Regions from separate parts of the Pseudomonas sp. TE12234 genome, predicted to be linked through region 3. Evidence: predicted binding sites of a transcription regulator. Region 3 holds the regulator's gene; each other region holds the start of a gene.

Region 1 (10,492 bases), on a different contig from region 3:
TACGATTCGGCGCGGTCTGCACGCTGCTGACCTTTTCGCTGATTTTCGTCAGCAAGACCTACGCCTGGCTGGCGATGGTCATGGCCTTGCATGCGTTCTTCTGGCACGCGGTGTTGCCGCAATTCGAGGTCATCACCCTCGCACATCTGCAGGGCCAGACGTCGCGCTACAGCCAGATTCGCCTGTGGGGCTCCATCGGTTTCATCATCACCGTGGTCGCGCTGGGCCGGTTGTTCGAATGGCTGAGTCTGGACATCTACCCGGCGGCGCTGGTGCTGATCATGGCCGGGATCGTGCTCAGCAGCCTGTGGGTGCCGAACGCGCAACCGGCGCCGGGCCACCGGGTGGCGGGGGAGGGATTCCTCAAGCAGCTGCGCAGCCCCGGCGTGCTGGCCTTTTACGCGTGCGTGGCGCTGATGCAGATGAGCCATGGTCCGTACTACACGTTTCTGACCTTGCACCTCGAGCGATTGGGTTACAGCCGCGGGGTGATCGGCATGCTCTGGGCTGTCGGTGTGGTGGCCGAGGTGCTGATGTTCATGGCCATGAGCAGGATCCTCGCGCGCTACTCGTTGCGCCGGGTGCTGCTGGCGAGTTTTCTGCTGGCGGCGTTGCGATGGTTGTTGCTGGGTTCGTTGGCCGAGTTCCTCTGGGTGTTGTTGTTTGCCCAGGTACTGCACGCGGCGACATTCGGCAGCTTTCACGCCGCTGCCATTTCATTCGTGCAACGTAGCTTCGGTGCGCGCCAACAAGGCCAGGGCCAGGCGTTGTACGCTGCGTTGGCCGGGACTGGCGGCGCCCTGGGCGCGTTGTACTCCGGCTACAGCTGGAACGTCCTGGGCGCCGCATTGACCTTTAGTATTGCCAGCCTCGCAGCCCTGGCGGCTGCCGTTATCATTGCCACGTGCATGCAAGAGGACAGGCCATGAGCCTTACCCGTGAACACCTCGCCCGGGAAATCATCGACGCCGGACGTTTTCTGTATGGCCGCGGCTGGTCGCCCGCCACCAGCAGCAATTATTCGACCCGCCTGTCGCCAACCGAAGTGCTGTTGACGGTGTCGGGCAAGCACAAGGGCCAATTGGGCCTGGACGATGTGCTGGCCACGGATCTGTCGGGCAACAGCCTGGAGCCCGGCAAGAAGCCGTCCGCCGAAACCCTGCTGCACACTCAGCTCTACAGCTGGCGCCCGGAGATCGGCGCGGTGTTGCACACTCATTCGGTGAACGCCACGGTGCTGTCGCGCCTGACGCCTGAAGACTTCATCGATTTCGAAGATTACGAACTGCAAAAAGCCTTCAGTGGCGTGACCACCCACGAGACGCGGGTGCGGGTGCCGATTTTCGATAACGATCAGGACATTGCGCGCCTCGCCGCCAAGGTGCAGCCTTGGCTCGACGCTCATCCCGATTGTGTCGGCTACCTGATTCGCGGCCATGGCCTCTACACCTGGGGCGCGCGCATGAGCGACGCCCTGCGGCAGATCGAGGCCTTTGAATTCTTGTTCGAGTGCGAGTTGAAAACCCGCTCGCTCTCTAACCGTAAAGCATGAACCGTTTAGGAGTTGCCTGATGAGCAGCCTGTCCGTCTACCACGTCTCAAGCCCTGACATTCCAAACAAGGTGCTGACCCATTTCGAAGACATCGCCTCGACCCTGGCCGAGCAGGGCGTGCGGTTTGATCGCTGGCAAGCGGCGGCGAAGATCCAGCCGGGCGCCAGTCAGGAAGAAGTGATCGGCGCTTATCAAGAGCAGATTGACCGGCTGATGACCGAGCGCGGTTACATCACAGTCGACGTAATCAGCCTGAACAGCGATCACCCGCAAAAAGCCGAATTGCGCGCCAAATTCCTTGATGAGCACCGTCATGCCGAGGATGAAGTGCGCTTTTTCGTCGCCGGCCGTGGCTTGTTCACCCTGCACATCGACGATTACGTCTACGCCGTGCTCTGCGAGAAAAACGACCTGATCTCGGTGCCCGCCGGTACCAGGCACTGGTTCGACATGGGCGAGCATCCGCATTTCGTCGCGATTCGCCTGTTCAACAACCCGGAAGGCTGGGTGGCCAATTTCACCGGCGATGACATCGCTGGCCGCTTCCCGCGTCTTGAGGATTGAAACGATGCCGATCAAAGCAATTCTCACCGACATCGAAGGCACCACCAGCGCGGTGAGTTTTGTGTTTGACGTGCTGTTCCCCTATGCCGCGAAACACCTGCCCGATTTTGTCCGTCAGAACGCCGGGCGCAACGACGTCGCCGAACAACTGGCCAGCGTGCGCCGCGACAGCGACGAGCCGGATGCCGACGTCGAGCGGGTGATCGGGATTCTGCTGAGCTGGATTGCCGAAGACCGCAAGGCCACGCCGCTCAAGGCCTTGCAAGGGATGGTGTGGGCGCAGGGTTATCAGGCAGGTCAGTTGAAAGGTCATGTGTACCCGGATGCCGTCGAAGCGCTGAAACGCTGGCATCAGGATGGCTATCAACTGTTTGTGTATTCCTCGGGCTCGATCCAGGCCCAGCGCCTGATTTTCGGTTGCTCGGAGGCAGGGGATTTGACGCCGCTGTTCAGCGGCTACTTCGACACCACATCAGGACCCAAGCGCGAAGCGCAGTCCTATACCCGCATCACCCAGGCCATTGGCGTGCAAGCCTCGCAGGTTCTGTTTCTGTCGGATATCGTCGAAGAGCTGAATGCGGCGCGCACAGCGGGGATGGCCACATGCGGACTGGCCCGTGAGGGCGGGGCGTTGGCGGGGCATGTCACGGTGGACAGTTTTGCGCGGATCGATCCCGCTTCGTTCCGGGCCACACATAACCCGTAGGAGCCAGCCTGCTGGCGATGGACCGGAGTGCCCGCGTTTAACCAGGCCACAGGCGTCATCGTTGACGACCATCGCGAGCAGGCTCGCTCCTACAGTTGTTTCAGGCTTTACAGCGAATGATAGGTGGGCAAGGCAAACCGCTGCTGGCTCTGGAGCATCGAGATTTGCGGCAATTCGCTGGCCTGTTCGGCGAGGTCTCGGCGAATCGCGCTGATGACCCACGACAGTTGATCGCCGTTGTGCAATTGCTGGTAGGAAATCGAGCGCTTGAACACTTTGTCTTCGCCACCGCGCAGGGTCAGCAGAATCCCGCCGTCAGGTCGTGCCTGGGTGGTGACTTCGAAGTTGGAGAACAAGGACGAAAATTTTTCTTGGATCAGGCTCATGTCTTTCGGCTCCGTTAGCTCTGGAATGGCAAGCATGAGGAGGTAGTTGCAGTGATTGTGCCAGTACGCCCATTAACTAAAATTCTATATAAATCAGTAAGTTAATATTTTTACTGATTTATTCTTCCGTGCAATTTGCATGAATGGCCATCGTGCATCCTGCATTTTGCGTGGTCGTCGGCGATTCGATGGAACCATTGCGCGCGCAGATGCTCATGATTTCCAACATCGCTGTGGCGGATACAAAACATTTCAAAAACCGCGTGTACAGCTCAAGAACCGTTGACGTATTTTCGGGCTCAATCAACGCCGCCCGACAATAAGAAGACAGAACGGGAGCAATCATGAGCCGCACGCCAAGCGACACGATCACCTGGGGCATGATGCTCCGCAAGCTGCCGACCATTGCCAAAGCCATTCCACGGGTGGTGAAGGGGATGAAGGTGGCTAACGTCAAGGACCCGACCCAAGCGTGTGGCCTGGGCTGGAGTTTCGAACAAGCCACCTTGCGCAATCCCCAGGGCCCGGCCTTGCTGTTCGGCGAGGTGGTGCTGACTTATGCACAGGTCAACGAGTGGGCCAATCGCATCGCCCATCACTTGATTGCCCAAGGCATCGGCAAGGGCGATGTGGTGGCGGTATTCATCGAGAACCGTCCGGAGCTGCTGGTGACGATATTGGCGGTGGCCAAGGTCGGTGCGATCAGCGCCTTGCTCAATACCTCGCAGACCCGCGATACCCTGGTGCATAGCCTGAATCTGGTCGCGCCGGCGGCCATCGTCGTCGGCGAAGAATTGGTCGCGGCGTATTTGGCGGTGCGCGAGCGGGTTTCGATTGCGCGGCCTCGCACCTGGTTTGTCGCTGATCGGGATACCTACAGCCATCCTGGCATTGCTCCCGAGGGTTTCATCAACCTGATGACCGCCAGCATCGACAGCCCCGGCGACAACCCCGTCAACACTCAGCAGGTGTTTTGCGACGACCCCTGTTTCTATATCTACACCTCGGGTACCACCGGGCTGCCCAAGGCCGGAGTGTTCAAGCATGGGCGCTGGATGCGCAGCTCGGCGAGCTTCGGCATGATCGCGCTGGACATGCGCCCGGACGATATCGTCTATTGCAGCTTGCCGCTCTATCACGCCACCGGGCTTTGTGTGTGCTGGGGCTCGGCCATCAGCGGTGCCTCGGGATTCGCCATCCGCCGCAAGTTCAGCGCCAGTCAGTTCTGGAACGATGTGCGCAAATACCGCGCGACCACCCTCGGTTACGTCGGCGAATTGTGCCGTTATCTGGTCGATCAACCGCGCAGTGCCGACGACCGCAAGCACGCTGTCACCAAAATGATCGGCAACGGCCTGCGCCCTGGCGCATGGGGCGAATTCAAGACACGTTTCGGCGTGCGTCACATTTGCGAGCTGTACGCCGCCAGTGACGGCAACATCGGTTTCACCAACATTCTGAATTTCGACAACACCGTCGGTTTTTCCCTGATGTCCTGGGAGTTGGCGGTTTACGATCACGACAGCGGCGCGCCGATTCGCCAGGCCAACGGCTTCATGCGCAAGGTCGGCAAGGGTGAGCAGGGTTTGTTGCTGGCCAAAATAGACGACAAGGCGCCGCTGGACGGTTACACCGATCCGCAAAAGACTGAAAAAGTCGTGCTCCACGACGTGTTCGTCAAGGGCGACCGCTACTTCAATACGGGCGATCTGCTGCGCAACATTGGGTTTGGCCATGCGCAGTTTGTTGATCGACTGGGCGATACCTATCGCTGGAAGGGGGAAAACGTTTCGACCACCGAGGTCGAGAACATCCTCCTGCGACACCCGCAAATCTCCGAAGCCGTGGCCTATGGCGTGGAAGTCCGTGATACCAATGGTCGCGCCGGGATGGCCGCCATCACGCCGGCCGAATCCCTGGCCACCCTGGATTTCACCGAACTGCTGGCCTTTGCCCGGCAACAGATGCCGGCCTACGCCGTGCCGTTATTCCTGCGGGTGAAAGTGAAGATGGAGACCACCGGGACGTTCAAATACCAGAAAACCCGGCTCAAGGATGAAGCGTTCGACCCGGCCCGGACCGGCGCTGACCCGATCTACGCCTGGCTGCCGGGAACCGAAACGTACGTGCAGGTGACCGAGCAGGTGCTGAAGGATATTCACGGCGGTCGATATCGATATTGAGTGTGCCTATGGCCTCGTTTCAGAAAAAAGAAGTGACAGTGCCGGGGCTGCTCGGGAAACTGTCGGCTTTGCGAATAACTGAAAGTGGAGCGTTCAATGTCCGACAAAAGCCGCCAGATGACCCCCGAAGAAGCGGCCGAATTTGCCGAGCAGGTATTCAACAAGGCACGCGAGGGCGATGCGGCCATGATGGCTGCGCTGCTGACCAAGGGCCTGCCGCCGAACCTGCGCAATCACAAGGGCGACACCTTGCTGATGCTCGCCGCTTACCATGGTCATCTGGACACGGTAAAAGTCTTGCTCGAACACAAGGCCGATCCGGAAATCCGCAACGACAACGGCCAGAGCCCGATTGCCGGTGCCGCCTTCAAGGGTGACCTGGCAGTAGTCACGGCGTTGGTGGAAGGTGGGGCGCAAGTCGAAGGCTCGTCTTTCGATGGCCGTACCGCGCTGATGATGGCGGCGATGTTCAACCGCGTCGCCATCGTCGACTACCTGATCAGCAAGGGCGCCGACCCGAAAGCCAAGGACGCCAATGGCATCACCGCGCTGGAGGCCGCCAGGACCATGGGGGCGGTCGATACCGTTGCGCAACTGGAAAAACTGCCGGGCTGACGCTGTTCTTCTGTGGCGAGGGAGCCAGTTCCCTCGCCACACTGTCATCTTGAATGCGTTATCCTTCGCGCCCTCAAAATTCCCTCGCTACAGGATCTGCCCCCATGAAAGCCGCACTCGTCGAACTCATCAGCAAAATCAGCTCCGGGTGCATGGGCGATGACGAAATCCTCAAGGTCGCTGACGAGGCGGCCCAGGCATACGCGGACCCAGAGGCTTTTCTGGCGGCCAACCCTGACATCAATTACGACGACACCTTCCCGATCCCGCTGGGCGAATGGGTAGTGGTCGGCAGCCTGCCGGAGACCGTGCTGTTCCAGGCCGACACCTACATGGACCTGTTTGCGCAGATCGTTGCTTCGTTCGGGCCGGGTGTCGAATTCAATCTCAAGCCCAAACAACTGGCCAAGACCGAAGCCCTGACCGCGCTCAATCGCATCCAGGTGCAAATGAGCAGCCTGAACAAGGAAAACGGTGGCTATGTACTGATGAACTTCAGCCAGTTGCTCGACGACGAACTGCAAGTGGTTCTGGTCTATGGCAACGACGTGCCTCGGGTGCTTGAGTTGTGCGCCGAAGTGGGGATCGCCGCTGCACCGTCCCTGGAAGCCTTGAAAGTCGCCATCCACGTCTGAAACGCCAAAGCTGTCAATAAAAACGGAACCCTGGCCTTGGGCAGCTATCCTAAGAGGGCCAATCACTCTTCAGGAGCGTCACCATGGGTTCCACGTTCAACAGCCTGGTAGGCCTGATCATCCTTGCCCTGGACATCTGGGCCATCATCAACGTACTGAAAAGTGGCGCCGAAACCGGGATGAAAGTCCTCTGGGTGCTGTTGATCCTGTTGCTGCCGGTTTTGGGGCTGATCATCTGGGCGATCGCCGGGCCACGGGGTAACGTACGGATCTGAAGTCATTCTCCCAAGCGACATAAAACCTGTGGGAGCGAGCCTGCTCGCGATGACGGCGGCACATTCAGAATTAATGTGGCGGACAAATCGCTATCGCGAGCAGGCTCGCTCCCACAAGGCATTCTGGCGAGCCATCGAGTGAGGTTCGACCTGTCATCTTCCGCGACGTAAAATGCGCGCCTTTCCCGGGCAATCGAGCCGATCGATTGGCCATCATGGGCGGGTAACCGTCCGTTGCCACCCGCAATCATCGGAGCGCTTCCCATGAGCACCACCCCGACCAACGATTACCTGGAAACCCTCTACGAAGGCTATGGCCAGCGTTTTCGCATGGAAAAACTGCTGCACGAAGTTCGCACCGAACACCAGCACCTGGTGATTTTCGAGAACTCGCGCATGGGCCGGGTCATGGCGCTGGACGGCGTGATCCAGACCACCGAAGCCGACGAATTCATCTACCACGAAATGCTCACCCACGTGCCGATCCTCGCCCATGGCACCGCCAAGCGCGTGTTGATCATCGGTGGTGGCGACGGCGGCATGTTGCGTGAAGTGGCCAGGCACCGCAGCGTCGAGCACATCACCATGGTCGAGATCGACGGTACCGTGGTCGACATGTGCAAGGAATTCCTGCCGAATCACTCCAAGGGCGCGTTCGACGATCCACGCCTGAACCTGGTCATCGACGACGGCATGCGTTTCGTCGCCACCACCACTGAAAAGTTCGACGTGATCATTTCCGACTCCACCGACCCGATCGGGCCAGGCGAAGTGCTGTTCTCGGAAAACTTCTATCAGGCGTGCCACCGTTGCCTGAACGAAGGCGGCATCCTGGTCACGCAGAACGGCACGCCGTTCATGCAGATCGAAGAGGTCAAGACCACCGCCGGTCGCCTTCGCAGCCTGTTCCCGGACTGGCACTTCTATCAGGCCGCCGTGCCGACTTACATCGGCGGGGCGATGACCTTCGCCTGGGGCGCGACCAATACCGCTTATCGCAAATTGTCCCGCGAAACCCTGCAACAGCGTTTTGCCGGCAGTGGCATCATCACCCGCTACTACAATCCGGAAATCCACATCGGCGCCTTTGCCTTGCCGCAATACGTATTGCAGGCGGTGAACAAGCCCAGCAACGACTGATGATGCACCCATGCGGGAGTGAGCAAGCTCGCTCCTGCAGATCGATCGTGTGGATTGGCGGAACGATTAGCCAGCTATCAAGGTCGAGATGGATAGAGGCCCATCCATGGGTTTTATCGAGGAGGCACTGATGCAAAAGTGGAAAATCACTTTCGTGGATGATCACGGTGAAACTGTCGACGAAGTCTTTGAGTGCGACGAGTGCCCGGATAACGAACACGCGGCCAAACTCATCAAGGCCCGATTGCTCCCCGTCGCCGCCGAACTGGATCTGAACGATCTGGAAGGGCGAACCGCCGATGCGACTGTCAAAAGTCTCAGGGCCCAGAACAGCATTCAAATCCTCGGCATCACGCCAATCTGAATATCTCTTGTTACATTCTCAACCAGGCCTTGGCAGCGGCTCTATCTTGGGGCTAATCTGCAAGCGAGATCAGCGAATGGATCGCTAAGGTCTGGTCTTGTCAGCTCCATGCTTGTTTCCCGTCGGCACACCGGATGCCGTCGTTCGCACCGTTCGGTTGCGCACGCTGGGAGTACGGAAAGTCTATCCATCAGTTTGAGGAGGACGTTTCATGAGCACAGCCTATCAAGAAGATATCAGCAGCAGCGTTCTGCGCCGCATGAAAGAAGGCGGTTTCGACTTTTCACGGTTCCATCCCATCGAGTTCTACGCCATTTTCCCGGACGAGGAGCGGGCACGCAGGGCGGCAGGTCATTACCGTGGTGAATCCCTGAATGCGCAAATCAGTGTGCGCGATGACGGCGCATGGGCACTTGAACTGAGCAAGGTCATGTACGCCACTTACGATGACATCGGCGATTTCGAACAGGGTTTCGAAGCTGTGGTCGAGCCATTGGGCGGCATCATTGAAGGCTGGGGTGTCAAACAGGAGGTACGAGGGCGACTCGCATAAGCTTATGAACAGCAGCAAGCATCACTAACGGCTGACCCTCGGGTTGGCCGTTTTCGTTTGAGCGGATCGGAAGTTGAATACAAGGCGCTGCGGTGCGGCGATCCGACTTGCCAGCGAAGGCGTCCCCGAGCGCACCACATGACTAAAAAACACTTCGCCGGCAAGCCGCAACCTACCGACTATGCTGGTGACAGGCGTCAACAACGCCTTGCAATGAAGCGGAGGCGATCGGGTTGGGGCATTTGCCGCACAGGATTGGTGCGGTGCGTGCGGGGTGATTATCCAACTGATTGATATCAAAGCGTTTCTGCCGATGGCACGGGCCTTGCGAAGGCCTGTATGTCCGGGTGACAAGGAGTACGGCATGATCCGCACCTATTTTGATGAGATGTACGATGCCGGCGGCCAGGTCCGCCCGCATTATCGGGAGTTTGCCCGTTGGCTGGCCGAAACGCCTGACGAGCTTTTGGCACAACGGCGACGCGAGGCCGATCTGTTGTTTCATCGCGCCGGGATTACTTTCACGCTCTACGGTGATGAGCAAGGGACAGAGCGACTGATTCCCTTCGACACCATTCCCCGCAGCATTCCCGCCAGTGAATGGCGCATTGTCGAGCGCGGCTGCATCCAGCGGGTCAAGGCGTTGAACATGTTTCTCGCCGACCTCTATCACGAGCAACGCATCATCAAGGCCGGCATCATTCCGGCCGAGCAGGTGCTGGCCAACGAGCAATACCAGTTGGCAATGCAAGGGCTGGATCTGCACCGCGATATCTACTCGCATATCTCGGGCGTCGATCTGGTGCGCGACGGCGACGGCACCTATTACGTGCTTGAAGACAATCTGCGAACGCCGAGCGGCGTCAGCTACATGCTCGAAGACCGCAAGATGATGATGCGACTGTTCCCCGAACTGTTCGCGGCACAACGCATCGCCCCCATCGACCACTACCCGAACCTGCTGCTCGATACCCTGAAAAGCTCCAGCCCGATCGACAACCCGAGCGTTGTTGTGCTGACGCCGGGGCGTTTCAACAGCGCGTTTTTCGAACATGCGTTCCTGGCACGGGAAATGGGCGTGGAGCTGGTGGAGGGCGCGGACCTGTTCGTACGTGACGACAAGGTGTTCATGCGCACCACTGACGGGCCTAAAGCCGTCGATGTGATCTACCGTCGCCTCGACGACGCCTTCCTCGACCCGCTGGCGTTCAATCCGGATTCGATGCTCGGCGTGCCAGGGCTGCTGTCGTCTTACCGATCCGGCAATGTCGTGTTGGCCAATGCCATCGGCACCGGGGTGGCGGACGACAAGTCGGTGTACCCGTTCGTCACCGACATGATCCGTTTCTATCTGGATGAAGAACCGATCCTGAAGAACGTACCGACCTGGCAGTGCCGTAACCCCTCGGAACTTTCCCACGTACTGGCCCATTTGCCGGAACTGGTGGTCAAGGAAACCCAGGGCTCCGGCGGCTACGGAATGCTGGTGGGGCCGGCGGCGACGGCAGCGGAAATCGA
Region 2 (10,492 bases), on a different contig from region 3:
ACGAACTTCACGCCGTCGGCTAACACAGGGCACACACTCCGACACGACAATCTGATTACGTAACGAATTAACCACGCACGTCCCATCCGGACGGCGGGCTCCGGCCCAGGGGCTCCTTCGAGGAGCCCTTTTTTATGCCTGTTCGTTCTCTAGGAGCGAGCTTGCTCCTACAAAGGATCAGCGCAGGGCTGCGATGGCGTCTACCGACTCACGAATCAGCGCCGGGCCTTTATAGATGAAGCCCGAGTAGATCTGCACCAGGCTCGCCCCGGCGGTGATTTTCTCCGCTGCGTGCCTGCCTTCGGTGATACCGCCCGCGGCGATGATCGGCAAGCGACCCGCCAGCTCTGCCGCCAGCACTCTCACGGTGTGGGTGCTCTTGTCGCGAACCGGTGCGCCGGACAAACCACCCGCCTCGTCACCGTGCTCCATGCCTTCGACGCCTACGCGGCTCAGGGTGGTGTTGGTGGCGATGACCGCGTCCATTCCGGTTTCGATCAACGCCTGCGCGACCTGCGCGGTTTCCTCGTCGCTCATGTCCGGCGCGATCTTGATCGCCAGGGGCACATGCTTGCCGTGGCGTAGCGCCAGTTCCGCCCGGCGCGTGGCCAGGTCGGCCAGCAGTTGCTTGAGCGAGTCACCGAACTGCAGGCTGCGCAGCCCCGGCGTGTTCGGCGAGCTGACGTTGACCGTCACATAGCTGGCATGGGCGTAAACCTTGTCCAGGCAAATGAGGTAATCGTCGACCGCACGCTCGACCGGGGTATCGAAGTTCTTGCCGATATTGATGCCCAGCACACCTTTGTACTTGGCCGCAGCGACGCGGGCCAGCAGGTGATCGACGCCGAGGTTGTTGAAACCCATGCGATTGATGATCGCCTCGGCCTCCGGCAGGCGAAACAGCCGTGGCTTAGGGTTACCCGGCTGAGGGCGCGGGGTGACGGTGCCGATTTCGACAAAGCCGAAACCCAGCTGGGCAAAACCGTCAATGGCCGCGCCGTTCTTGTCCAGACCGGCCGCCAGGCCCACCGGGTTCGGGAAGTCCAGGCCCATGACCGTCACCGGCAACTTCGCCGGCGCCTTGCACAACAAGCCGTTGAGCCCCAGACGCCCGCCCGCGCCGATCAGGTCCAGGGACAGATCGTGGGAGGTTTCCGGGGAAAGTTTGAACAACAGCTGACGGGCCAGGGTGTACATGGGCGGCTTTGACTCTGGGCTATGAAAAGTGGCGGCGATTATAGCCGGGCAAGAGGCCCACAGGCGAGGCGCGCGACTCAATCAATCGACGATGGCATATGCCTTGCACCGCTCCAGTCATCAGCACTCGTGCCAACGGCGGGATGAGTGCAAGGACAATGGCGTCGTCATCCGGCCTTGCGCGTGCAAGGACGCGGGACGGCGCTTTTTTTTGCAAGGTGAAGACGCGATGAACGAACCATCAGCCGGCCCGCTGGCCTGGGTAAATGGCAGCGATGCCCCGGAAAAGTCCGAAATCAACCTCGGCTTCATGGCCCTGAGCGACTGCGCCTCAGTCGTGGTCGCTGCCACCCAGGGCTTCGCCCAGCCCTACGGCCTGACCTTGAACCTCAAGCGCCAGCCATCCTGGGCCAACCTGCGGGACAAACTGGTCAGCGGTGAACTCGACGCCGCCCATAGCCTCTACGGCCTGATCTACGCGGTACACCTGGGCATCGGCGGTGTGGCGCCCACAGACATGGCCGTACTGATGGGACTGAACCAGAACGGCCAGAGCATCAACCTCTCCCACGGTTTGCAGGCGCTGGGCGTGACCAGTCCTGAAGCACTGGACCGGCATGTGCACCAAAGTCGCCCAAAACTCACCTTTGCCCAGACCTTCCCCACCGGCACACACGCCATGTGGCTGTATTACTGGCTCGCCAGCCAGGGCATTCATCCGTTGCAGGACGTCGACAGCGTAGTGGTGCCGCCGCCGCAAATGGTCGCGCACCTGCAAGCGGGACGCATCGACGGTTTCTGCGTCGGCGAGCCCTGGGCGGCCAGCGCGGTGCAACAGAACCTCGGTTTTACGATGGCGACCAGCCAGACCCTCTGGCCCGATCACCCGGAAAAAGTCCTGGGCTGCACCCGCGCCTTCGTCGAGCAATACCCGAACACCGCCCGCGCGTTGGTGATGGCGATTCTGCAGGCCAGCCGTTTCATCGAGCAAAGTAGCGAAAATCGTCGCAGCACCGCGCAATTGCTCAGTGCCGCGCAATACCTCGATGCGCCGCTCGAATGCATTGAACCGCGTTTGCTGGGCGACTACGACGACGGTCTCGGCAATCGCTGGCAGGATCCGCACGCCTTGCGCTTCCACGGCGAGGGTGAAGTCAATCTGCCGTACCTGTCCGATGGCATGTGGTTCATGACCCAGTTCCGGCGCTGGGGCCTGCTGCGCGACGATCCGGATTACCTCGCGGTGGCCCGCCAGGTTCAACAACTGGGCTTGTATCGTGAGGCCGCCAGCGCCGTTGGCGTCGCCGCACCGGACAAGGAAATGCGCAGCAGCCAGTTGATCGACGGCAAGGTCTGGGACGGCTCGGACCCTGCCGGTTATGCCCGCAGTTTCAAACTGCACGCCATGAGCGACAGCTCGTACCGACTGGCCAGCCGCTGACAGGAGATTACAAACATGCTGCGTATTCTGCTGATCAACGACACCGCCAAAAAAGTCGGACGCCTGAAGGCGGCCCTGACCGAGGCCGGGTTCGAGGTGATCGACGAGTCGGGACTGACCATCGACCTGCCCGAGCGCGTCGAAACGGTGCGTCCGGATGTGATTCTGATCGATACCGAGTCACCGAGCCGCGATGTGATGGAGCAAGTGGTACTGGTCAGTCGCGACCAACCACGACCGATCGTGATGTTCACCGATGAACACGATCCGGACGTGATGCGCCAGGCGATCAAGTCCGGGGTCAGTGCCTACATCGTCGAAGGTATTCACGCCCAACGCTTGCAGCCGATTCTCGACGTGGCCATGGCGCGCTTCGAAAGCGACCAGGCCCTGCGCGCGCAACTGCACGCCCGCGACCAGCAGCTGGCCGAGCGCAAGCGCATCGAGCTGGCCAAAGGGCTGCTGATGAAAATGAAGGACTGCAATGAAGAAGAGGCCTACACCTTGATGCGCCGCCAGGCCATGAGCCGCCAGCAGAAGCTGATTCAGGTGGCGGAGCAGATCATCGCGATGAGTGAACTGCTGGGCTGACACCCCCCTGTGGCGAGGGAGCTTGCTCCCGCTGGGCTGCGAAGCCGCCCCAAAATCCGGCAGCCTTGCCTGCTTTGTGAGTGCTGCGCACCCAAGCGGGAGCAAGCTCCCTCGCCACAATAATTTCCTCAGCCAACCAATACCGACGGTTGGCACAAATCTCGCTACGTAATCCACACCGGTAACCAACGGCGGTTGCCCCACCTACGACAAAGACGTCGCTCACCTCATTTGCCCCATGGCGAATCAGGTGGCGGCGTTTTTTTGTTTTGGCCCCATTGCCCGGGGCTGGTGGAGCAGCCCTCAAGGCGCCCCACCTGCATGACTCCCGTTCGAGACTCCTATCAGCTGAGGTGCGCGATGAATTCAAGCTTCTGGAAATCCGGCCATACCCCAACCCTGTTTGCCGCCTTCCTCTATTTCGATCTGAGCTTCATGGTCTGGTACCTGCTTGGCCCCCTGGCTGTGCAAATCGCCGCCGACCTGCACCTGACCACCCAACAACGCGGGCTGGTGGTGGCCACGCCTATTCTCGCCGGCGCGGTATTGCGTTTCATCATGGGCATGCTGGCTGATCGCCTGTCACCGAAAACCGCTGGCCTGATTGGCCAGGTGATCGTTATCTGCGCGCTGTTCGGGGCCTGGAAGCTCGGCATTCACAGCTACGAGCAAGCTCTGGTCCTGGGCTTGTTCCTCGGCATGGCCGGCGCATCTTTCGCGGTGGCCCTGCCTTTGGCATCGCAATGGTATCCGCCGCAGCATCAAGGCAAAGCCATGGGCATCGCCGGTGCCGGCAACTCGGGCACCGTGTTCGCGGCGTTGATCGCGCCGGTTCTGGCGGCGGCGTATGGCTGGAGCAACGTGTTCGGTTTTGCCCTCATTCCACTGATCCTGTCGTTGATCGTTTTCGCCTGGCTGGCCAAAAACGCGCCTGAACGGCCGAAAGCCAAGTCGATGGCCGACTACTTCAAGGCCTTGGGCGACCGCGACAGTTGGTGGTTCATGTTTTTCTACAGCGTGACCTTCGGTGGCTTCATCGGCCTGGCCAGCGCCCTGCCCGGCTATTTCAACGATCAATACGGCCTGAGCCCGGTGACTGCCGGCTACTACACCGCCGCCTGCGTGTTCGGTGGCAGCCTGATGCGCCCGTTGGGCGGTGCCCTGGCCGACCGTTTCGGCGGCATTCGCACCCTGTTGGCGATGTACACCGTGGCCGCGATCTGCATTGCCGCGGTCGGCTTCAACCTGCCGAGTTCCTACGCCGCGCTGGCACTTTTCGTCTGCACCATGCTCGGTCTCGGTGCGGGCAACGGCGCCGTGTTCCAGTTGGTACCACAGCGTTTTCGTCGTGAAATCGGCGTGATGACCGGTCTGATCGGCATGGCTGGCGGCATCGGCGGTTTTGCCCTGGCGGCCGGCATGGGTGCGATCAAGCAAAGCACCGGCAGCTACCAAATGGCCCTGTGGCTGTTCGCCAGCCTTGGCGTCCTCGCCTGGTTCGGCCTGCACGGGGTGAAACGTCGCTGGAGAACCACCTGGGGTTCGGCCGCTGTGACCGCTGCGCGGGTCTGAGTCGGCGATGAGCCTGCAACTGAGCTTCGCCGAAGCCAGCGCCATCGGCCCGCGCGAAGAAAACCAGGATGCGTTGCGGCTGGTCACACCAGCCCCGGCGCTGGCGGCGAGCAAGGGTTACCTGTTCGCCATCGCCGACGGCGTCAGTCAGTGCGCCGACGGTGGGCTGGCCGCTCGCTCTACCCTGCAGGCGCTGGCACTGGATTACTACGCCACCCCGGAAACCTGGGGCGTCGCCCAGGCGCTGGATCGTCTGCTGCTGGCGCAAAACCGCTGGCTGCAGGCCAACGGCGGTGGACAACCGCTGCTGACCACGATCAGCGCATTGGTCATGCGCGGCCGGCGTTTCACCCTGGCCCATGTGGGCGATTGCCGGGTGTATCGCTGGCATGCCGATCAGTTGCAGCGCATCAGCGAGGATCACGTCTGGGACCAGCCGGGGATGCAGCATGTGCTCAAACGAGCGATGGGGCTCGATCAGCACCTGGTGCTGGACTTTCTCGACGGCGAATTGCGTCTTGATGAAAGCTTTGTACTGCTCAGCGACGGGGTCTGGGCGGTCCTGGGTGACACGGCCATTGCCGCGATTCTGCGTGACCAACCGGATCTGCACAGCGCCGCACAAACCCTGGTCAATGCCGCGCACCTGGCCGGCAGCCAGGACAATGCCAGCGCCTTGCTGGTGCGGGTCGACGCCCTCGGTGAAACCAGCATCGGCGACGCGTTGATTCAACTGCAGCAATGGCCACTGCCGCCCGCACTGAAACCGGGTCAGGACTTCGAGGGCTGGCAGGTCGAAGGGATAGTCGGCCAGAGCCAGCAATCCCTGCTCTATCGCGTGCGTGACAGTCAGCGGCAAACCTGGTTGCTGAAAACCCTGCCCGCTCACTTGCGCGACGATCACCCGGCCGGGCAAGCGTTGTTGTCGGAAGAATGGTTTCTGAAGCGTGTCGCTGGGCGGCATTTCCCTGAAGTGCATGCCGCCAGTCAGCGTCAGCATGTGTACTACGTGATGCGCGAATATTCGGGATCGACCCTGGCACAACTGCATGAACAAGCCGGCCCCTTGCCGCTGGCGCAATGGCAAGACCTGGCCGAACGCCTGTTGCGAGCGGTGGGCATGCTGCATCGGCGGCAGATTCTGCACCGCGATATCAAACCGGAGAACCTGCTGCTCGGGGACGACGGCGAGTTGCGGCTGCTCGATTTCGGCCTCGCCTATTGCCCTGGCTTGTCCCTCGACGAACCCTCTGCCCTGCCCGGTACCCCCAGCTACATTGCGCCGGAAGCGTTTCGCGGAGACCCGCCGAGTGCGCAACAGGATTTGTACTCGGTCGGCGTGACCCTGTATGTCCTGCTCACCGGACATTTTCCCTATGGCGAAATTGAAGCTTTCCAGCGCCCACGGTTCGGCGTTCCGGTGAGTCCCAGCCGCTATCGTCCCGACCTCCCGGAATGGCTGATACAAACCCTGGAACGCGCGGTCGCGGCGGATCCGGTTCAACGTTTTGAAACCGCAGAAGAGTGGTTGTTGCTGATGGAACAGGGCGAGCGCCGCAGCTTGAGCGTACGCCCCCGGCCATTGCTGGAGCGCGAACCGTTGAAGGTGTGGCGGACCCTGGCGCTGATTTCGCTGGTGGTGAATCTGGTGCTACTGGTGTTGGCGCTCCATTAATGGGCGCCGCGCGTTGAATCGGTGCATCAAAACGTCATTGGCCCATGGCGAACGCCTGCACACACGCCGAACCATGGGTCAGAACGACTTGGCACAACCACTGCATTAGCCTTCTCATCACACATAACGTGCAGGCTTCAACGACGAAGACTGTGCTTCCCGAGAGAACGGGACCGGACAAAGGCGTCCCCGTCAGGCAACTGGCGGGACGCCTTTTTTTGTTTGCGCGAAATTGTCGAGCCAGACCTGGAAAGCCTGAAGAGGCGGGTCTGTGTTCCCCGGAGGACCTGATGAAAAAACTCAAACTGGTGATGATCGGCAACGGCATGGCCGGCGTTCGTACCCTCGAAGAACTGCTGAAACTGAGCAACGAGCTGTACGACATCACGGTCTTCGGCGCCGAACCCCATACCAATTACAACCGTATCCTGCTGTCGCCGGTGCTGGCTGGCGAGCAGACCTTCGAAGAGATCGTACTCAACGACCTGGACTGGTACCTGGAAAACGACATCAAGTTGCTGCTCAACCGCAAAGTCGTGGAAATCGACCGGGTCAGGCGCCGGGTCATTGCCGAAGACGGCACCGTGGCCGAATACGATCGCCTGTTGATCGCCACAGGCTCCAGCCCATTCATCCTGCCGATTCCCGGCAACACGCTGCAGGGCGTGATCGGCTACCGTGACATCGCCGACACCCAGGTCATGATCGACACCGCCAAAACCCATAAACACGCGGTGGTCATCGGTGGTGGACTGCTGGGGCTGGAGGCGGCCAACGGCCTGATGCTGCGGGGCATGCACGTCACCGTCGTGCACCTCGGCCAATGGCTGCTGGATCGGCAACTGGACAAGACCAGCGGGCAGCTGCTGCAAAATGCCCTGGAGGCCCGCGGCCTGCACTTTCGCCTCTGCGAGCAAACCCAGGCGCTGCACGATGCCGGTAATGGCCGGGTTGGCTCGGTGGAGTTCAGGAACGGCGACATTATTCCCGCCGATCTGGTGGTAATGGCCGCCGGCATCCGCCCCAACATCGAACTCGCGGAACAATCCGGCCTCCCTTGCAACCGCGGGATTCTGGTCAACGATACCCTGCAAACCTACGACCCACGGGTCTACGCCATCGGCGAATGCGCCAGCCATCGCGGCATCGCCTATGGCCTGGTGGCGCCGTTGTTCGACCAGGCCAAGGTTTGCGCCAATCATCTCGCACAACTGGGCTTCGCCAGCTACAAAGGCTCGGTGACCTCGACCAAATTGAAAGTCACCGGCATCGACCTGTTTTCCGCCGGCGACTACATGGGCGGTGAAGGCACTGAAACCATCACCCTCACCGACCCCATCGGCGGCGTTTACAAAAAACTGGTGATCAAGGATGACGTACTGGTCGGGGCCTGCCTCTACGGCGATACGGCCGACGGTGGCTGGTACTTTCGGCAAATCCTTGAGCATCAGGTCATCGGCGAAATCCGCGATCAGTTGATGTTCGGCCATTCCTTTAACCTGGAACAGGCCTTGGCTGACGTCGGACCAACGCGGGAAGTCGCCTGATGAACCGCCAGATCACTGCGTCCACCTGTTGTTACTGCGGAGTCGGCTGCGGCGTGCTGATCGAGCATGACGGCGAGCGCATCCTCGGCGTCAGCGGCGATCCAGCCCATCCTGCCAACTTCGGCAAGCTGTGCAGCAAGGGCTCGACCCTGCATTTGACCGGAGACCTGAGCGCGCGAGCGTTGTATCCCGAACTGCGCCTGGGCAAAGGCCTGGCCCGCAGTCGCACCGACTGGGACACCGCCCTCGATCACGCCACCAGCGTGTTTGCCCGCACCATCGCCGAACATGGCCCGGACAGTGTCGCGTTCTACATATCCGGACAGCTGCTCACCGAGGACTACTACGCCTTCAACAAACTGGCGCGAGCGCTGGTGGGCACCAACAACATCGACAGCAACTCCCGGCTGTGCATGTCGTCTGCGGTGGTGGGCTACAAACGCAGCCTCGGCGCCGACGCACCACCGTGCAGCTACGAAGACCTTGAATTGAGCGATTGCGTGATGATCGTCGGCAGCAATATGGCCTACGCCCATCCGGTGCTGTTTCGTCGCCTGGAGGAAGCCAAATCCCGCCGTCCGCAGATGAAAGTCATCGTCATCGACCCGCGCCGCACCGACACCTGTGATTTGGCTGACCTGCATCTGGCGATTCTGCCGGGCACCGATGTCGCTTTGTTCCATGGGATTTTGCACTTGCTGCTGTGGGAAAACCGGGTCGACCGCGACTTCATCGAGGCGCACACCCAAGGTCTGACGGAACTCAAGCACCTGGTACACGACTACACGCCGTCCATGGTTGCGCAGCTGTGCGGCATCAGCATTGAACAACTGCAGCAGTGTGCTGAATGGGTCGGCACTACCCCAAGTTTTCTGTCGCTGTGGTGCATGGGGTTGAATCAGTCGACCGCTGGCAGCGCCAAAAACAGCGCATTGATCAATCTGCACCTGGCCACCGGGCAAATTGGCCGCCCTGGCGCAGGGCCTTTCTCCCTGACCGGTCAGCCCAATGCCATGGGCGGCCGTGAAACCGGCAGCCTGTCGAACCTGTTGCCCGGGCATCGTGAGGCCGCCAGTGCCGACCACCGCGCTGAAGTGGCTGCTTACTGGGGCGTCGAACAGCTCCCGGCCAGTACCGGGCTTACCGCCATCGAACTGTTCGAGCAGGTGCGCAGCGGCAAGATCAAGGCATTGTGGATCGCCTGCACCAACCCGGCGCAATCGATGCCGGACCAAAACGCCGTGCGCGCTGCATTGCAAAACTGTCCGTTCGTGGTGTTGCAGGAAGCGTTTCGCACCACCGAAACAGCGGCGTTCGCCGACCTGCTATTACCCGCCGCCAGTTGGGGCGAAAAAGACGGCCTGGTGACCAACTCCGAACGACGCATTTCCCACGTCCGCCAGGCCATCGTCGCACCTGGTGAAGCGCGGCCCGATTGGGCGATCACCGTAGATTTCGCACAACGCCTGGAAAAACATCTGCGCCCCGGACAACCCAGCCTGTTTGCCTTTGAATCCCCGACGCAGCTCTTCGACGAATATAAACAACTGACCCGCGGTCGAGATCTGGACCTGTCCGGCATCAGCCATGGCCTGATCGACCGGATCGGCCCGCAACAATGGCCCTTCCCTACGAATGCCAGCGCAGGCACCGCCCGCCTGTACGGCGACGGCGTCTTCCCCACCGCCAACGGTCGCGCACAATTCGTCGCCGAACCATTCCGCGCCGCCAAGGAGCAGCGCGATGCACAGTTCCCGCTGACGCTGATCACCGGCCGCCTGCGTGATCAATGGCATGGCATGAGCCGTACCGGCACTGCCGCACAACTGTTCGGCCATGTGGGCGAAGCGGTATTGAGCCTGCATCCGCAGGAGCTGCGCCAACATGACCTGCAACCGGGCGACCTGGTCAGCCTGAAAAGCCGGCGCGGTGAAGTGATTGTGCCGGTCAGCAGCGACGACAACGTGCGTCCCGGCCAAGCGTTCCTGCCGATGCATTGGGGCGATCGCTTTCTCAAGGGCGGCGTGAACAGCCTCACCCTTCCCGACTTTGATCCACTGTCCAAACAACCCGAACTCAAGCACAGCGGCGTGCGCCTGGAGCCGGTGCAGTTGCCTTGGCGTCTGTTCGCATTGATCGAAGGCGATGTTCAACAGCATTTTGAGACGCTACGCACCCTCTGCGAGGCGTTTTCCTACGCAAGCCTTAGCCTGGCAGGCCGCGAACGCCCAGCATTGCTTATACGCGCCGCCAGCGCCTCAGCAGCGGACCCAAGCTTGCTGCGGGAGATCGATCAATGCCTGGGGCTGCATGAAGGTACGGTATTGGCCTACGACGACCCGCAGCGCTCCATCGGTAAGCGCGTGCGGATCGACAACGGCCGAATTACCGCGATTCGCCTGGCCGGCGAGACCCTCGCCCAGCACTGGCTGCAAAACCTGTGGCTGGAAGGTCGTGCCGACGAACAGC
Region 3 (10,492 bases):
CCGCGAAGCAGGACTCTGACGGGGGGCTTCTTTATCGATGCGGGTTACGGATGCGCCAACAGCTCGGTCAGCTCACTGACCTGGGCAATTTCGCGCATGTCTTCGGGCATCCCGCGGATGCTCAGCGCCTTGCCGGCCGCCTGGGCATCACGCATGAAGCACAGCAGCAAGGACAGGCCGACACTGCTGGACTTCTCTACCGCCGAACAATCAACAACCAACGCCGCAGCCTTGCTGGACTTGATCAGCGCCTGCCCCTGCTTGCGCAGGTCAGGGCCGGTGCGGTAATCCAGCACGCCGCTGAGCTTCAGCTCGCCGGCTTCGTCCATCTGGACTGCCGACTCACTCATTGCGCTTGCTGCCCGGAGGATTTCTCGGTGGATTCCTTGGCTTTGGCGACTTCGCCGGCCCAACCGTTGATCGTCTTGTCCAGGTTGTTGCCATTGCGCTGCATCGCATCGGCGAACTGATCGCGGAACAGCTTGCCGATGTTGATGCCGTTGATGATGACGTTGCGCAGCTTCCACTCGCCATTGATCTTCTCGAGCGTGTACTGCACTGGATAAATCGCGCCATTGCTGCCCTTGACGGTCATGCCGACGCTGGTGCGATCGCCGGACTCATCCTTGGCCGGGTCAACGACGATCCCCTGGTTGTTGTACTCCAGCAGCGCATTGCCGTAGAACTGGAACAGACCTTTCTTGAAATTTTCTTCAAAGGTTTTCATCTGTTGAGGTGTCGCTTTACGCGAATACTTGACCGTCATGATGCTCTTGGAGATGCCCTCGGCATCCACCACGGGGCCAACGATGGTGTTCAGCGCCGTATAAAAGTCATTCGGGTCCTTCTTGTACTTTTCTTTATTGGCCGCCAGGTCGGCAAGCAACCGATTGGTGGTGTCCTGTACCAGATCGTGCGCGGAAGGCGCCGCCACGGCGTTAGCTACCAACGGCAGCGCCGCGAGCAATACCAACAGGCCACGTCGCAAGATAGAGATCATTTAACAACTCCTCATTTGGCGTCTTTGCTAACGGTATTGAGCAGGAATTTACCGATCAGGTCTTCCAGCACCAGCGACGACTGGGTGTCATGGATGGTCCCGCCATCCTTGAGCAGGGCTTCTTCCCCGCCCACGCTGATACCGATGTACTTCTCGCCCAACAGGCCAGCGGTCAGGATGGATGCAGTGGAGTCGACCGGCAGGTTATCCACGCGCTTTTCCACCTGCATGGTCACTCGACCGGTGAACGTGTCGCGATCCAGATCAATTGCAGTGACCTTGCCGATGGTGACACCGGCCATGGTCACTTTGGCTCTGACCGTCAAACCGGCGATATTGTCGAAGTATGCATAAAGTTTATAGGTATCGGTGCTCGGGCTTGGCGACAGCCCACTGACCCGCAGCGCCAGCAACAGCAAAGCCAGGATGCCAGCCAGCAAGAAAAGGCCGACACCGATTTCCAGGGTGCGGTTTTGCATCAGAAATCTCCAAACATCAAGGCGGTCAAAATAAAGTCCAGGCCGAGCACTGCCAAAGAGGCATACACCACGGTCTTGGTAGTGGCACGACTGATCCCCTCGGAAGTGGGCTCGCAGTCGTAGCCTTGGAATACGGCGATCCAGGTCACGACAAAGGCGAAGACGATGCTCTTGATGATGCCGTTGAGCACGTCATCAGAGAACGTCACGCTGTTTTGCATGTTCGACCAGTAGGAGCCTTCATAGACGCCCAACCAGTCGACGGCCACCCACGAACCGCCCCAAATGCCCACCACGCTGAAAATCATTGCCAGCACCGGCAGGGAAATGAAGCCGGCCCAAAGGCGCGGGGCAATGATGTACTTGAGCGGGTCGACCCCGATCATTTCCAGACTGGACAGCTGTTCGGTGGATTTCATGTTGCCGATTTCCGCCGTCAGCGCCGAACCGGCACGCCCGGCGAACAGCAAGGCAGTCACCACAGGCCCCAGTTCGCGCAGCAGCGTCAGCGCCACCATCTGGCCGACCGCCTGCTCCGAACCGTAGCTGGACAGAATGTTGAAACCTTGCAGCGCCAGCACCATGCCGATGAACACGCCGGAGACCACAATGATCACCAGGGACATCACGCCCACCGAGTGCAGCTGCTTGACCAACAGGCCAAAACCGCCACCAATGCCGCCTCGCCCCAGAAGCGCGTGAAACAGAAACAGTGCCGAACGTCCGAACACCGCCAGCACGTCGATGCCGGCCTGGCCGAATCGGCGCACTCGTTCCAGTAATGAAATCTTGCGCATCAACGCTTCCCCAGAAGATCTGCGCGGTAGTCCGTCGCTGGAAAGTGATAGGGAACCGGACCGTCCGGATCGCCAGTCATGAATTGACGGATACGCGGCTCCTCAGAGTTCATCAGCTCGTCAGGCGTGCCCTGCCCCAACACCTGCCCGTCACCCACCACATAGATGTAATCGGCAATGCTCGCGGTTTCGGCCAGGTCATGGGAAACCACGATACTGGTGATACCCAGCGCATCGTTGAGCAAGCGGATCAGGCGCACCAGTACGCCCATGGCGATAGGGTCCTGGCCAACGAAAGGCTCGTCATACATGAGAATTTGCGGATCGAGTGCAATCGCCCGGGCCAGCGCGACACGGCGCTTCATGCCGCCGGACAGCTCGTCAGGCATCAGGTCGATGGCGCCCCGCAGGCCGACGGCCTGCAATTTGAGCAGGACGATATCGCGGATCATTTCGTCCGGCAGCTCGGTGTGGACACGCAGCGGAAAAGCGACGTTCTCGAACACATCGAGATCGGTAAACAGTGCGCCGCTCTGAAACAGCACGCCCATGTGCTTGCGGGCGTCGAACAGATCGCTGCGCGACAGCTTTGGCAGGTTCTGGCCATTGACCCAGACTTCGCCGATGGTGGGCCGCAATTGCGCGCCCATCAACCGCAAGAGCGTGGTCTTGCCACACCCGGAAGGCCCCATGATGCCGGTGACCTTGCCGCGGGGAATACGGATATCGACGTTATTGAAAATGCTGCGCGCACCGCGCTTGAAGGTCAGTCCCTTCAGCTCGACCGCGTAGGCGTTATCGGCACTCATCTAAACTCCTTGCGATGCAGCCTCTCACTCGGACGCCTGGCTTTCTGACAAAAGCACATCTCCCCGGGCGGGCCGAACTGGCGGCGAACTATATCACTGCAAAGGCCACGCGCCCAAGGCCAATGCCGGGCCTTATTCAGCAAGATGACAGGTGAGAATGCTTATTTAGAGGGATTGGAGAGCCGGGAATGATAATGCGCGACGAACTTGCGTGAGGGTTTCGATCATAACCGCTATAATCGCGGGCTTTTCATCAGGCTATACGATTCCGACATGAGCCAATCCAGCGACCTGATTCAATCTGCACAACGCACCATCCGCCTCGAGGTCGAAGCCGTACAAGGCTTGCTGCCGCATATCGACGCGGATTTCGTGCGCGCTTGCGAGATGATTCTGGCCAGCAAAGGCCGCGTAGTCGTGGTCGGCATGGGCAAGTCCGGGCACATCGGCAACAAGATCGCCGCTACCCTGGCCAGCACCGGCACCACGGCGTTTTTCGTCCACCCGGCCGAAGCCAGCCATGGCGACATGGGCATGATCACCCGCGACGACATCATTCTGGCCCTGTCGAACTCCGGCTCCACCCATGAAATCATCACCCTGTTGCCACTGATCAAGCGTCTGGGCATCCAGTTGATCAGCATGACCGGCAACCCGAACTCGCCGCTGGCCAAGGCCGCCGAGGTCAACCTGAACGTTCACGTCGAGCACGAAGCCTGCCCGTTGAACCTGGCCCCTACGTCTTCCACCACCGCCGCGCTGGTCATGGGTGACGCCCTGGCCGTCGCACTGCTTGAAGCCCGTGGATTTACCGCCGAAGACTTCGCCTTTTCCCACCCGGGCGGCGCACTGGGCCGACGCCTGCTACTGAAGGTGGACAATGTCATGCACGCCGGACAGGATTTGCCGCAGGTCCAGCGTGGAACCCTGCTCAAGGACGCGCTTATGGAGATGACCCGCAAGGGCCTGGGCATGACCGTCATTCTCGAAGCCGATGGCAAACTGGCCGGAATCTTCACCGACGGTGATTTGCGTCGCACGCTCGACCGCAGTATCGACATCCACAGCGCCACGATTGATCAGGTCATGACCGCCCACGGCAAGACCGCCCGCGCGGAGATGCTCGCCGCCGAGGCCCTGAAAATCATGGAAGACCATAAAATCAACGCACTGGTCGTGGTCGACAGCGAAGACCGACCGGTTGGCGCCTTGAACATGCACGATTTGCTGCGTGCGGGAGTAATGTAATGAGCACGGACCTGCTGCAACGCGGCCAACAGATCAAACTGGCCGTATTCGATGTCGATGGCGTCCTGACCGACGGCCGCCTGTATTTCCTCGAAGACGGTAGTGAATTCAAGACCTTCAACACCCTCGACGGCCAGGGCATCAAGATGCTGATGGCGGCCGGTGTGCAGACCGCGATCATCAGCGGTCGCAAGACCCCGGTAGTAGAGCGACGAGCAAAAAACCTCGGCATCGGGCACCTCTATCAGGGGCGCGAAGACAAACTGGTGGTGCTCGACGAGCTTCTGGGCCAACTCAACCTAAGCTATGAACAGGTTGCCTATCTTGGCGACGACCTGCCCGACCTGCCGGTGATTCGGCGCGTCGGCCTGGGCATGGCCGTGGCCAATGCCGCAAGCTTTGTGCGCGAACACGCTCATGGCGTGACCCAGGCCCGCGGCGGCGAAGGTGCCGCCCGAGAATTCTGCGAATTGATCCTGCGCGCCCAGGGCCGCCTCGATGCGGCAAACGCCGCGTACCTGTGAGCCAAACATGTCGTTGAAAAAAATTCGCAACATCCTGGTGTTTGGCTGCATCGCCGCGATTTTTGCCGCGGTCGGCTACTGGAACATCAGCCCGGAACGCTTCCTCGACAAGCAAGTGGCACCCGTCGACGAAAGCCAAATCGACTATTACGCTACCAACGCCCACAGCGTGCAGTTCCTGCCCGATGGCAGGCTTCAATACGAAATGACGTCTGACAAAGTCGAGCACCTGAAAGCAACCGACGTGACGTTGCTGACCAACCCTGACCTGAACATGTTCCGCGGCACCGAGTTCCCGTGGCACGTCCAGAGCGAAAAGGGTGAAGTCAACCCGGACGGCACGCAGGTTGAACTGATCGATTCGGTACGCATCACGCGTTTCGACGAAAAAAACCGCAGAACGCTGATCACCACCACCCGCATGACGGTGTTCCCGCAGCAGCAATATGCGCAGACCGAGCAACCCGTTAGAATCGACGGCGCTGGCGGCGTATCGACTGGTACCGGAATGAAAGCGTATTTGAAAGAAAGCAGGATACACCTGCTTTCGAACGTAAGAGGACAGTATGAGGCTCGTTAAAACCCTCCCTATTTTGCTCAGTCTGGGCGCAGCACTGGGAAGCGTGAGCGCCTGGGCTCTGCCGAACGATCAAGAGCAGCCTATCCGCATTCAAGCCGACGACGCCCAACTGGACGACAAGAATGGCGTTGCCACCTATAAAGGCGATGTGATCATCACCCAGGGCTCGATGATCGTTAAGGGCAACACCGTAACCATCACCCGCACCCCGACTGGCGACATCGATGTCGTGACTTCGGTGGGCAACCTCGCCTACTTCGAACAGCTGCAAACCCAAGGCGACACCAAGCCCGTCCAGGGCTGGGGTGTGACCATCCAGTACCACGCCTCGCAAAACCGCGTGGTGCTGATCGATCGCGCCAAAGTCATCGACAAGGACAACAACACCACCCAGGGCGAGAAAATCGTCTACGACACCGTCAAGAAGCTTGCGAGCGCTGGCCGTGCAACAGGCAACAAGGTCACCGAAGCGCGTCCGCGCATCGACATGGTGATCCAGCCGAAGAAGAAAACCGACGAGCAAAAGGCCCAGTAATGGCAACTCTGAAAGCTCAGCATCTGGCCAAGAGCTACAAGAGCCGCCAGGTCGTGCGTGATGTCAGCCTGTCCATCGACAGCGGTCAGATCGTCGGCCTGCTGGGCCCTAACGGCGCCGGCAAGACCACCTGCTTCTACATGATCGTAGGCCTGGTACAGGCCGATCAGGGTCGCGTACTGATCGACGATCTGGACGTCAGCCACCAGCCCATGCACGGCCGCGCGAAGGCCGGTATCGGCTATCTGCCGCAAGAAGCGTCGATCTTCCGCAAACTGTCGGTCGCCGACAACATCATGGCCATCCTCGAGACCCGCAAGGAACTCGACAAGGCCGGTCGTCGCAAGGAACTGGAAAGCCTGCTCCAGGAGTTCCACATCAGCCACATCCGTGACAGCCTCGGCATGAGCCTGTCCGGTGGCGAACGCCGCCGTGTGGAGATCGCCCGTGCCCTGGCGACCAACCCGAAATTCATCCTGCTCGACGAACCCTTCGCCGGCGTGGATCCGATTTCGGTGGGCGACATCAAGCAGATCATTCATCACCTCAAGGCCAAGGGCATTGGCGTGCTGATCACCGACCACAATGTCCGCGAAACCCTGGACATCTGCGAAACCGCCTACATCGTCAACGATGGCCAACTGATCGCCGAGGGCGACGCTGAAACCATCCTGGCCAACGACCTGGTCAAGGAAGTGTATCTGGGCCATGAGTTCCGCCTGTAAGCACTGAGGTGTCTGGCTAGTCGACGGGCGCTTGTCTCGATAAAAAATCAACATTTTTTTATTGTTACAGCGCTCTAGGCAAACACTTCAGTTTCGGGCATATAATTTGCTTATGTTTGGCGCTCCGGCGCCCTGTAGTGGATGGCGCATGTGCGCCGGCGAATAAGGTGTTAAGCCCCTGCCATGAAACCATCGCTAGTCTTGAGAATGGGCCAGCAGCTGACGATGACACCGCAGCTGCAACAGGCCATCCGCCTGCTCCAATTGTCGACCCTGGACCTGCAACAGGAAATCCAGGAGGCCCTGGAGTCCAATCCGATGCTCGAACGCCAGGAAGACGGCGACGACTTCGATAACACCGACCCCCTGGCCGACAACGTCGAACAGAAGCCCAACCCCGACATTCAGGAACCCTCCTACCAGGAAAGCGCACCGACGGTTGATAACCTCGAGGAAGGCGACTGGAACGAGCGCATTCCCAATGAACTGCCCGTCGACACCGCCTGGGAAGACGTCTACCAGACCAGTGCCAGCAGCCTGCCGAGCAACGATGACGACGAGTGGGATTTCACCACCCGCACATCGGCCGGCGAAAGCCTGCAAAGCCACCTGTTGTGGCAATTGAACCTGGCGCCAATGTCCGACACCGATCGCCTGATCGCCGTGACCCTGATTGATTGCATCAACAATCAGGGCTATCTGGACGAGACGCTCGAGGAAATCCTCGAAGCCTTCGATCCGGAACTGGACATCGAACTGGACGAAATCGAAGCTGTTCTGCACCGCATCCAGCAATTCGAACCCGCCGGTATTGGTGCCCGCAACCTGGGCGAATGCCTGCTGCTGCAATTACGTCAGTTGCCGGCCAAAACCCCTTGGCTGAACGAAGCCAAGCGCCTGGTCACCGATTTCATCGACCTGCTCGGCAGCCGCGATTACAGTCAACTGATGCGCCGCATGAAGCTCAAGGAAGACGAACTGCGCCAGGTGATCGAACTGGTTCAGAGCCTTAACCCACGCCCAGGCTCGCAGATCGAGTCCACTGAAGCCGAATACGTCGTTCCCGACGTGATCGTGCGCAAGGACAACGAACGCTGGCTGGTGGAGCTCAATCAGGAGTCGGTTCCACGTCTTCGGGTCAACGCCCAGTACGCCGGTTTCGTGCGTCGCGCCGACACCAGCGCCGACAACACCTTCATGCGCAATCAGTTGCAGGAAGCCCGCTGGTTCATCAAAAGCCTGCAAAGCCGCAACGAAACCCTGATGAAAGTAGCCACCCAGATCGTCGAGCATCAACGCGGCTTCCTGGAGTACGGCGACGAAGCCATGAAGCCGCTGGTTCTGCATGACATCGCCGAGGCGGTCGGCATGCACGAATCGACGATTTCACGCGTGACCACACAGAAATTCATGCATACCCCTCGGGGCATATATGAACTGAAATACTTTTTCTCCAGCCATGTCAGCACCTCCGAAGGTGGCGAATGCTCGTCCACGGCGATCCGCGCGATCATCAAAAAACTGGTTGCTGCGGAAAATCAGAAAAAGCCGTTGAGTGACAGCAAGATCGCTGGTTTACTGGAGGCACAAGGCATTCAGGTGGCTCGCCGCACCGTCGCCAAGTACCGCGAATCCCTGGGGATCGCGCCTTCGAGCGAACGCAAGCGGTTGATGTAGAGCCACGCCACAGCGTTCCAGTGGTAGATCATCTGATCTACCGCTTTATGCACTGGCAACGAAGGAGAAGCTGTATGCAAGTCAACATCAGTGGACACCAACTGGAAGTGACCGAACCTCTTCGCACCTACATCGGCGAAAAACTCGAACGATTAGAGAGGCATTTCGACAAGATCACCAACGTTCAGGTCACGATGACCGTCGAAAAGTTGAAGCAGAAAATCGAAGCCACGCTGCATATTCCCGGCAATGAAGTGGTCGCCAACGCGGAACATACCGACATGTACGCGGCGATCGACGCACTGACCGACAAGCTGGACAAACAACTCAAAAAGCATAAGGAAAAGACCCAGAGCCTCCTTCAGGGCGCTACGGGTCGTTAACACTCCCAACCCATGATCCGACTTGAAAGCATCCTGACCCCCGGCCGTTCCCTGGTGAACGTGCCGGGCGGCAGTAAAAAGAAAGCCCTCGAGCAAATTGCCAACCTGATCGCCCGGGAAGTGCCGGATCTGGAGATGCAAGATGTCTTCGAGGCTTTGATTGCCCGCGAAAAACTCGGCTCGACCGGTTTTGGCAACGGTATCGCCATTCCCCACTGTCGCCTGAAGGGTTGTACCTCGCCCATCAGCGCTTTGATGCACCTTGACGCCCCCATAGATTTCGACGCCATCGATGGCGCACCGGTTGACCTGTTGTTCGTTCTGTTGGTCCCGGAAGCTGCTACCGATGCGCACCTGGAGCTTTTGCGCCAGATCGCCAGCATGCTCGACCGCAAGGAAGTGCGCGAAAAACTGCGCAGTGCCCCGAGCAATGAAGCCTTGTATCAGGTTGTCCTGAACGAGCAAAACGGTCAGTAATCATGCGTTTGATCATCGTCAGCGGCCGTTCCGGCTCGGGTAAAAGTACCGCCCTCGATGTGCTTGAGGACAACGGCTACTACTGCATCGACAACCTGCCTGCCGGGTTGCTGCCGGAACTTGCCGAACGCTCGTTGATTCACACCGAGCTGGTACAGCCACTCGTTGCTGTCTCCATCGATGCACGCAACCTGCCGAGCCACCTGTCGCGGTTTCCCGAGCTGCTGGAAGAAGTCCGCAGCCGGCATATCCAGTGCGATGTGCTGTACCTGGACGCTGATGAAGAAACCCTGCTTAAACGCTTTTCCGAAACCCGTCGCCGTCATCCACTGAGCAGTGCCAATCGCTCGCTGGCCGAGGCGATCAACGATGAAACCAGCTTGCTCGGCCCCATTGCCGACCTCGCCGACCTCAAGGTCAATACCACCAACCTTAACCTGTATCAGTTGCGCGATACGATCAAGCTGCGCCTGCTGAACCAGCCGGAACCCGGTACGGCGTTTCTGGTGGAATCCTTTGGCTTCAAGCGTGGCATGCCGGTGGACGCCGATCTGGTGTTCGACGTGCGCTGCCTGCCCAATCCCTACTGGAAACCCGAGCTTCGGGCGCTGTCCGGGCTTGATCAACCCGTTGCCGAGTACCTTGCTGCCCAGCCGGATGTGGAAGAAATGTTCCAGGATATTTCTACATATCTGCTCAAATGGTTGCCCCGCTTTGCCGCCAGCAACCGCGCCTATGTCACTATTGCCATTGGCTGCACCGGCGGGCACCACCGATCTGTCTACCTGACCGAACGCCTGGGCAAGACGCTGCAACAATCCCTGAAGAACGTCCAGGTTCGCCACCGCGACCTCAGCTAAAGGATTCACACCGCGATGCCTGCTCTGGAAATCGAAATCATCAACAAACTCGGCTTGCATGCCCGTGCTTCTGCAAAATTCGTCGGGGTCGCCGGTGAGTTCAAGGATTGCACGATCAGAGTAGGACGCACTCCGGAATCCACGGTCGACGGCAAAAGCATCATGGCCATGATGATGCTCGCTGCGGGCAAGGGAACCAAAATCTATATCAACACCGAAGGCGAAGACGCGCAAAGGGCACTGGATGCGTTGAAAGACTTGATCAACCGCTATTTCGACGAAGGCGAGTAGACGCCAATCCAGGCTAAAGCTGCTCTGTAGCCCAATAAAAAAGGCGCACCACCAGATCAGGTGGCGCGCCTTTTTTGTGACGAACGGGTTTAGCTGCCCGCCACCGT

What was found. The regulator sigma-54, encoded in region 3, starts transcription at its own class of promoters, with help from an activator protein. The targets are predictions, from matches to a motif close to ANTGGCATNNANNTTGCTNT.
Region 1: ACVWYU_RS12795 (circularly permuted type 2 ATP-grasp protein) is a predicted target of sigma-54. The motif match lies at 9,287-9,306, and genes of this name have one in related genera.
Region 2: ACVWYU_RS20740 (CmpA/NrtA family ABC transporter substrate-binding protein) is a predicted target of sigma-54. The motif match lies at 1,288-1,307, and genes of this name have one in related genera.

What each region holds. Positions count from the first base shown of each region.
Region 1 covers NZ_JBSSEP010000007.1:2,146-12,637, reverse strand. Annotated here, with positions in the region: gene ACVWYU_RS12860 (MFS transporter) at 1-929, shown strand, start outside; gene ACVWYU_RS12855 (methylthioribulose 1-phosphate dehydratase) at 926-1,552, shown strand; gene ACVWYU_RS12850 (1,2-dihydroxy-3-keto-5-methylthiopentene dioxygenase) at 1,572-2,117, shown strand; gene mtnC (acireductone synthase) at 2,122-2,823, shown strand; gene ACVWYU_RS12840 (DUF3509 domain-containing protein) at 2,931-3,209, opposite strand; gene ACVWYU_RS12835 (hypothetical protein) at 3,328-3,591, opposite strand; gene ACVWYU_RS12830 (long-chain-acyl-CoA synthetase) at 3,554-5,392, shown strand; gene ACVWYU_RS12825 (ankyrin repeat domain-containing protein) at 5,489-6,007, shown strand; gene ACVWYU_RS12820 (hypothetical protein) at 6,112-6,642, shown strand; gene ACVWYU_RS12815 (PLDc N-terminal domain-containing protein) at 6,726-6,917, shown strand; gene speE (polyamine aminopropyltransferase) at 7,182-8,057, shown strand; gene ACVWYU_RS12805 (hypothetical protein) at 8,188-8,421, shown strand; gene ACVWYU_RS12800 (ribonuclease E inhibitor RraB) at 8,633-8,974, shown strand; gene ACVWYU_RS12795 (circularly permuted type 2 ATP-grasp protein) at 9,339-10,492, shown strand, end outside.
Region 2 covers NZ_JBSSEP010000014.1:42,816-53,307, reverse strand. Annotated here, with positions in the region: gene rmf (ribosome modulation factor) at 1-23, shown strand, start outside; gene ACVWYU_RS20745 (quinone-dependent dihydroorotate dehydrogenase) at 178-1,197, opposite strand; gene ACVWYU_RS20740 (CmpA/NrtA family ABC transporter substrate-binding protein) at 1,427-2,638, shown strand; gene ACVWYU_RS20735 (ANTAR domain-containing response regulator) at 2,654-3,229, shown strand; gene ACVWYU_RS20730 (nitrate/nitrite transporter) at 3,590-4,801, shown strand; gene ACVWYU_RS20725 (protein kinase domain-containing protein) at 4,809-6,476, shown strand; partial or broken gene ACVWYU_RS20720 (NAD(P)/FAD-dependent oxidoreductase) at 6,767-8,002, shown strand; gene ACVWYU_RS20715 (nitrate reductase) at 8,023-10,492, shown strand, end outside.
Region 3 covers NZ_JBSSEP010000006.1:92,529-103,020, forward strand. Annotated here, with positions in the region: gene ACVWYU_RS11870 (STAS domain-containing protein) at 45-350, opposite strand; gene ACVWYU_RS11875 (MlaC/ttg2D family ABC transporter substrate-binding protein) at 347-1,000, opposite strand; gene mlaD (outer membrane lipid asymmetry maintenance protein MlaD) at 1,012-1,479, opposite strand; gene mlaE (lipid asymmetry maintenance ABC transporter permease subunit MlaE) at 1,479-2,276, opposite strand; gene ACVWYU_RS11890 (ATP-binding cassette domain-containing protein) at 2,276-3,085, opposite strand; gene ACVWYU_RS11895 (KpsF/GutQ family sugar-phosphate isomerase) at 3,359-4,333, shown strand; gene ACVWYU_RS11900 (KdsC family phosphatase) at 4,333-4,857, shown strand; gene lptC (LPS export ABC transporter periplasmic protein LptC) at 4,865-5,437, shown strand; gene lptA (lipopolysaccharide transport periplasmic protein LptA) at 5,424-5,972, shown strand; gene lptB (LPS export ABC transporter ATP-binding protein) at 5,972-6,697, shown strand; gene ACVWYU_RS11920 (RNA polymerase factor sigma-54) at 6,881-8,374, shown strand; gene hpf (ribosome hibernation-promoting factor, HPF/YfiA family) at 8,449-8,757, shown strand; gene ptsN (PTS IIA-like nitrogen regulatory protein PtsN) at 8,770-9,234, shown strand; gene rapZ (RNase adapter RapZ) at 9,237-10,094, shown strand; gene ACVWYU_RS11940 (HPr family phosphocarrier protein) at 10,110-10,385, shown strand; gene pmbA (metalloprotease PmbA) at 10,475-10,492, opposite strand, start outside.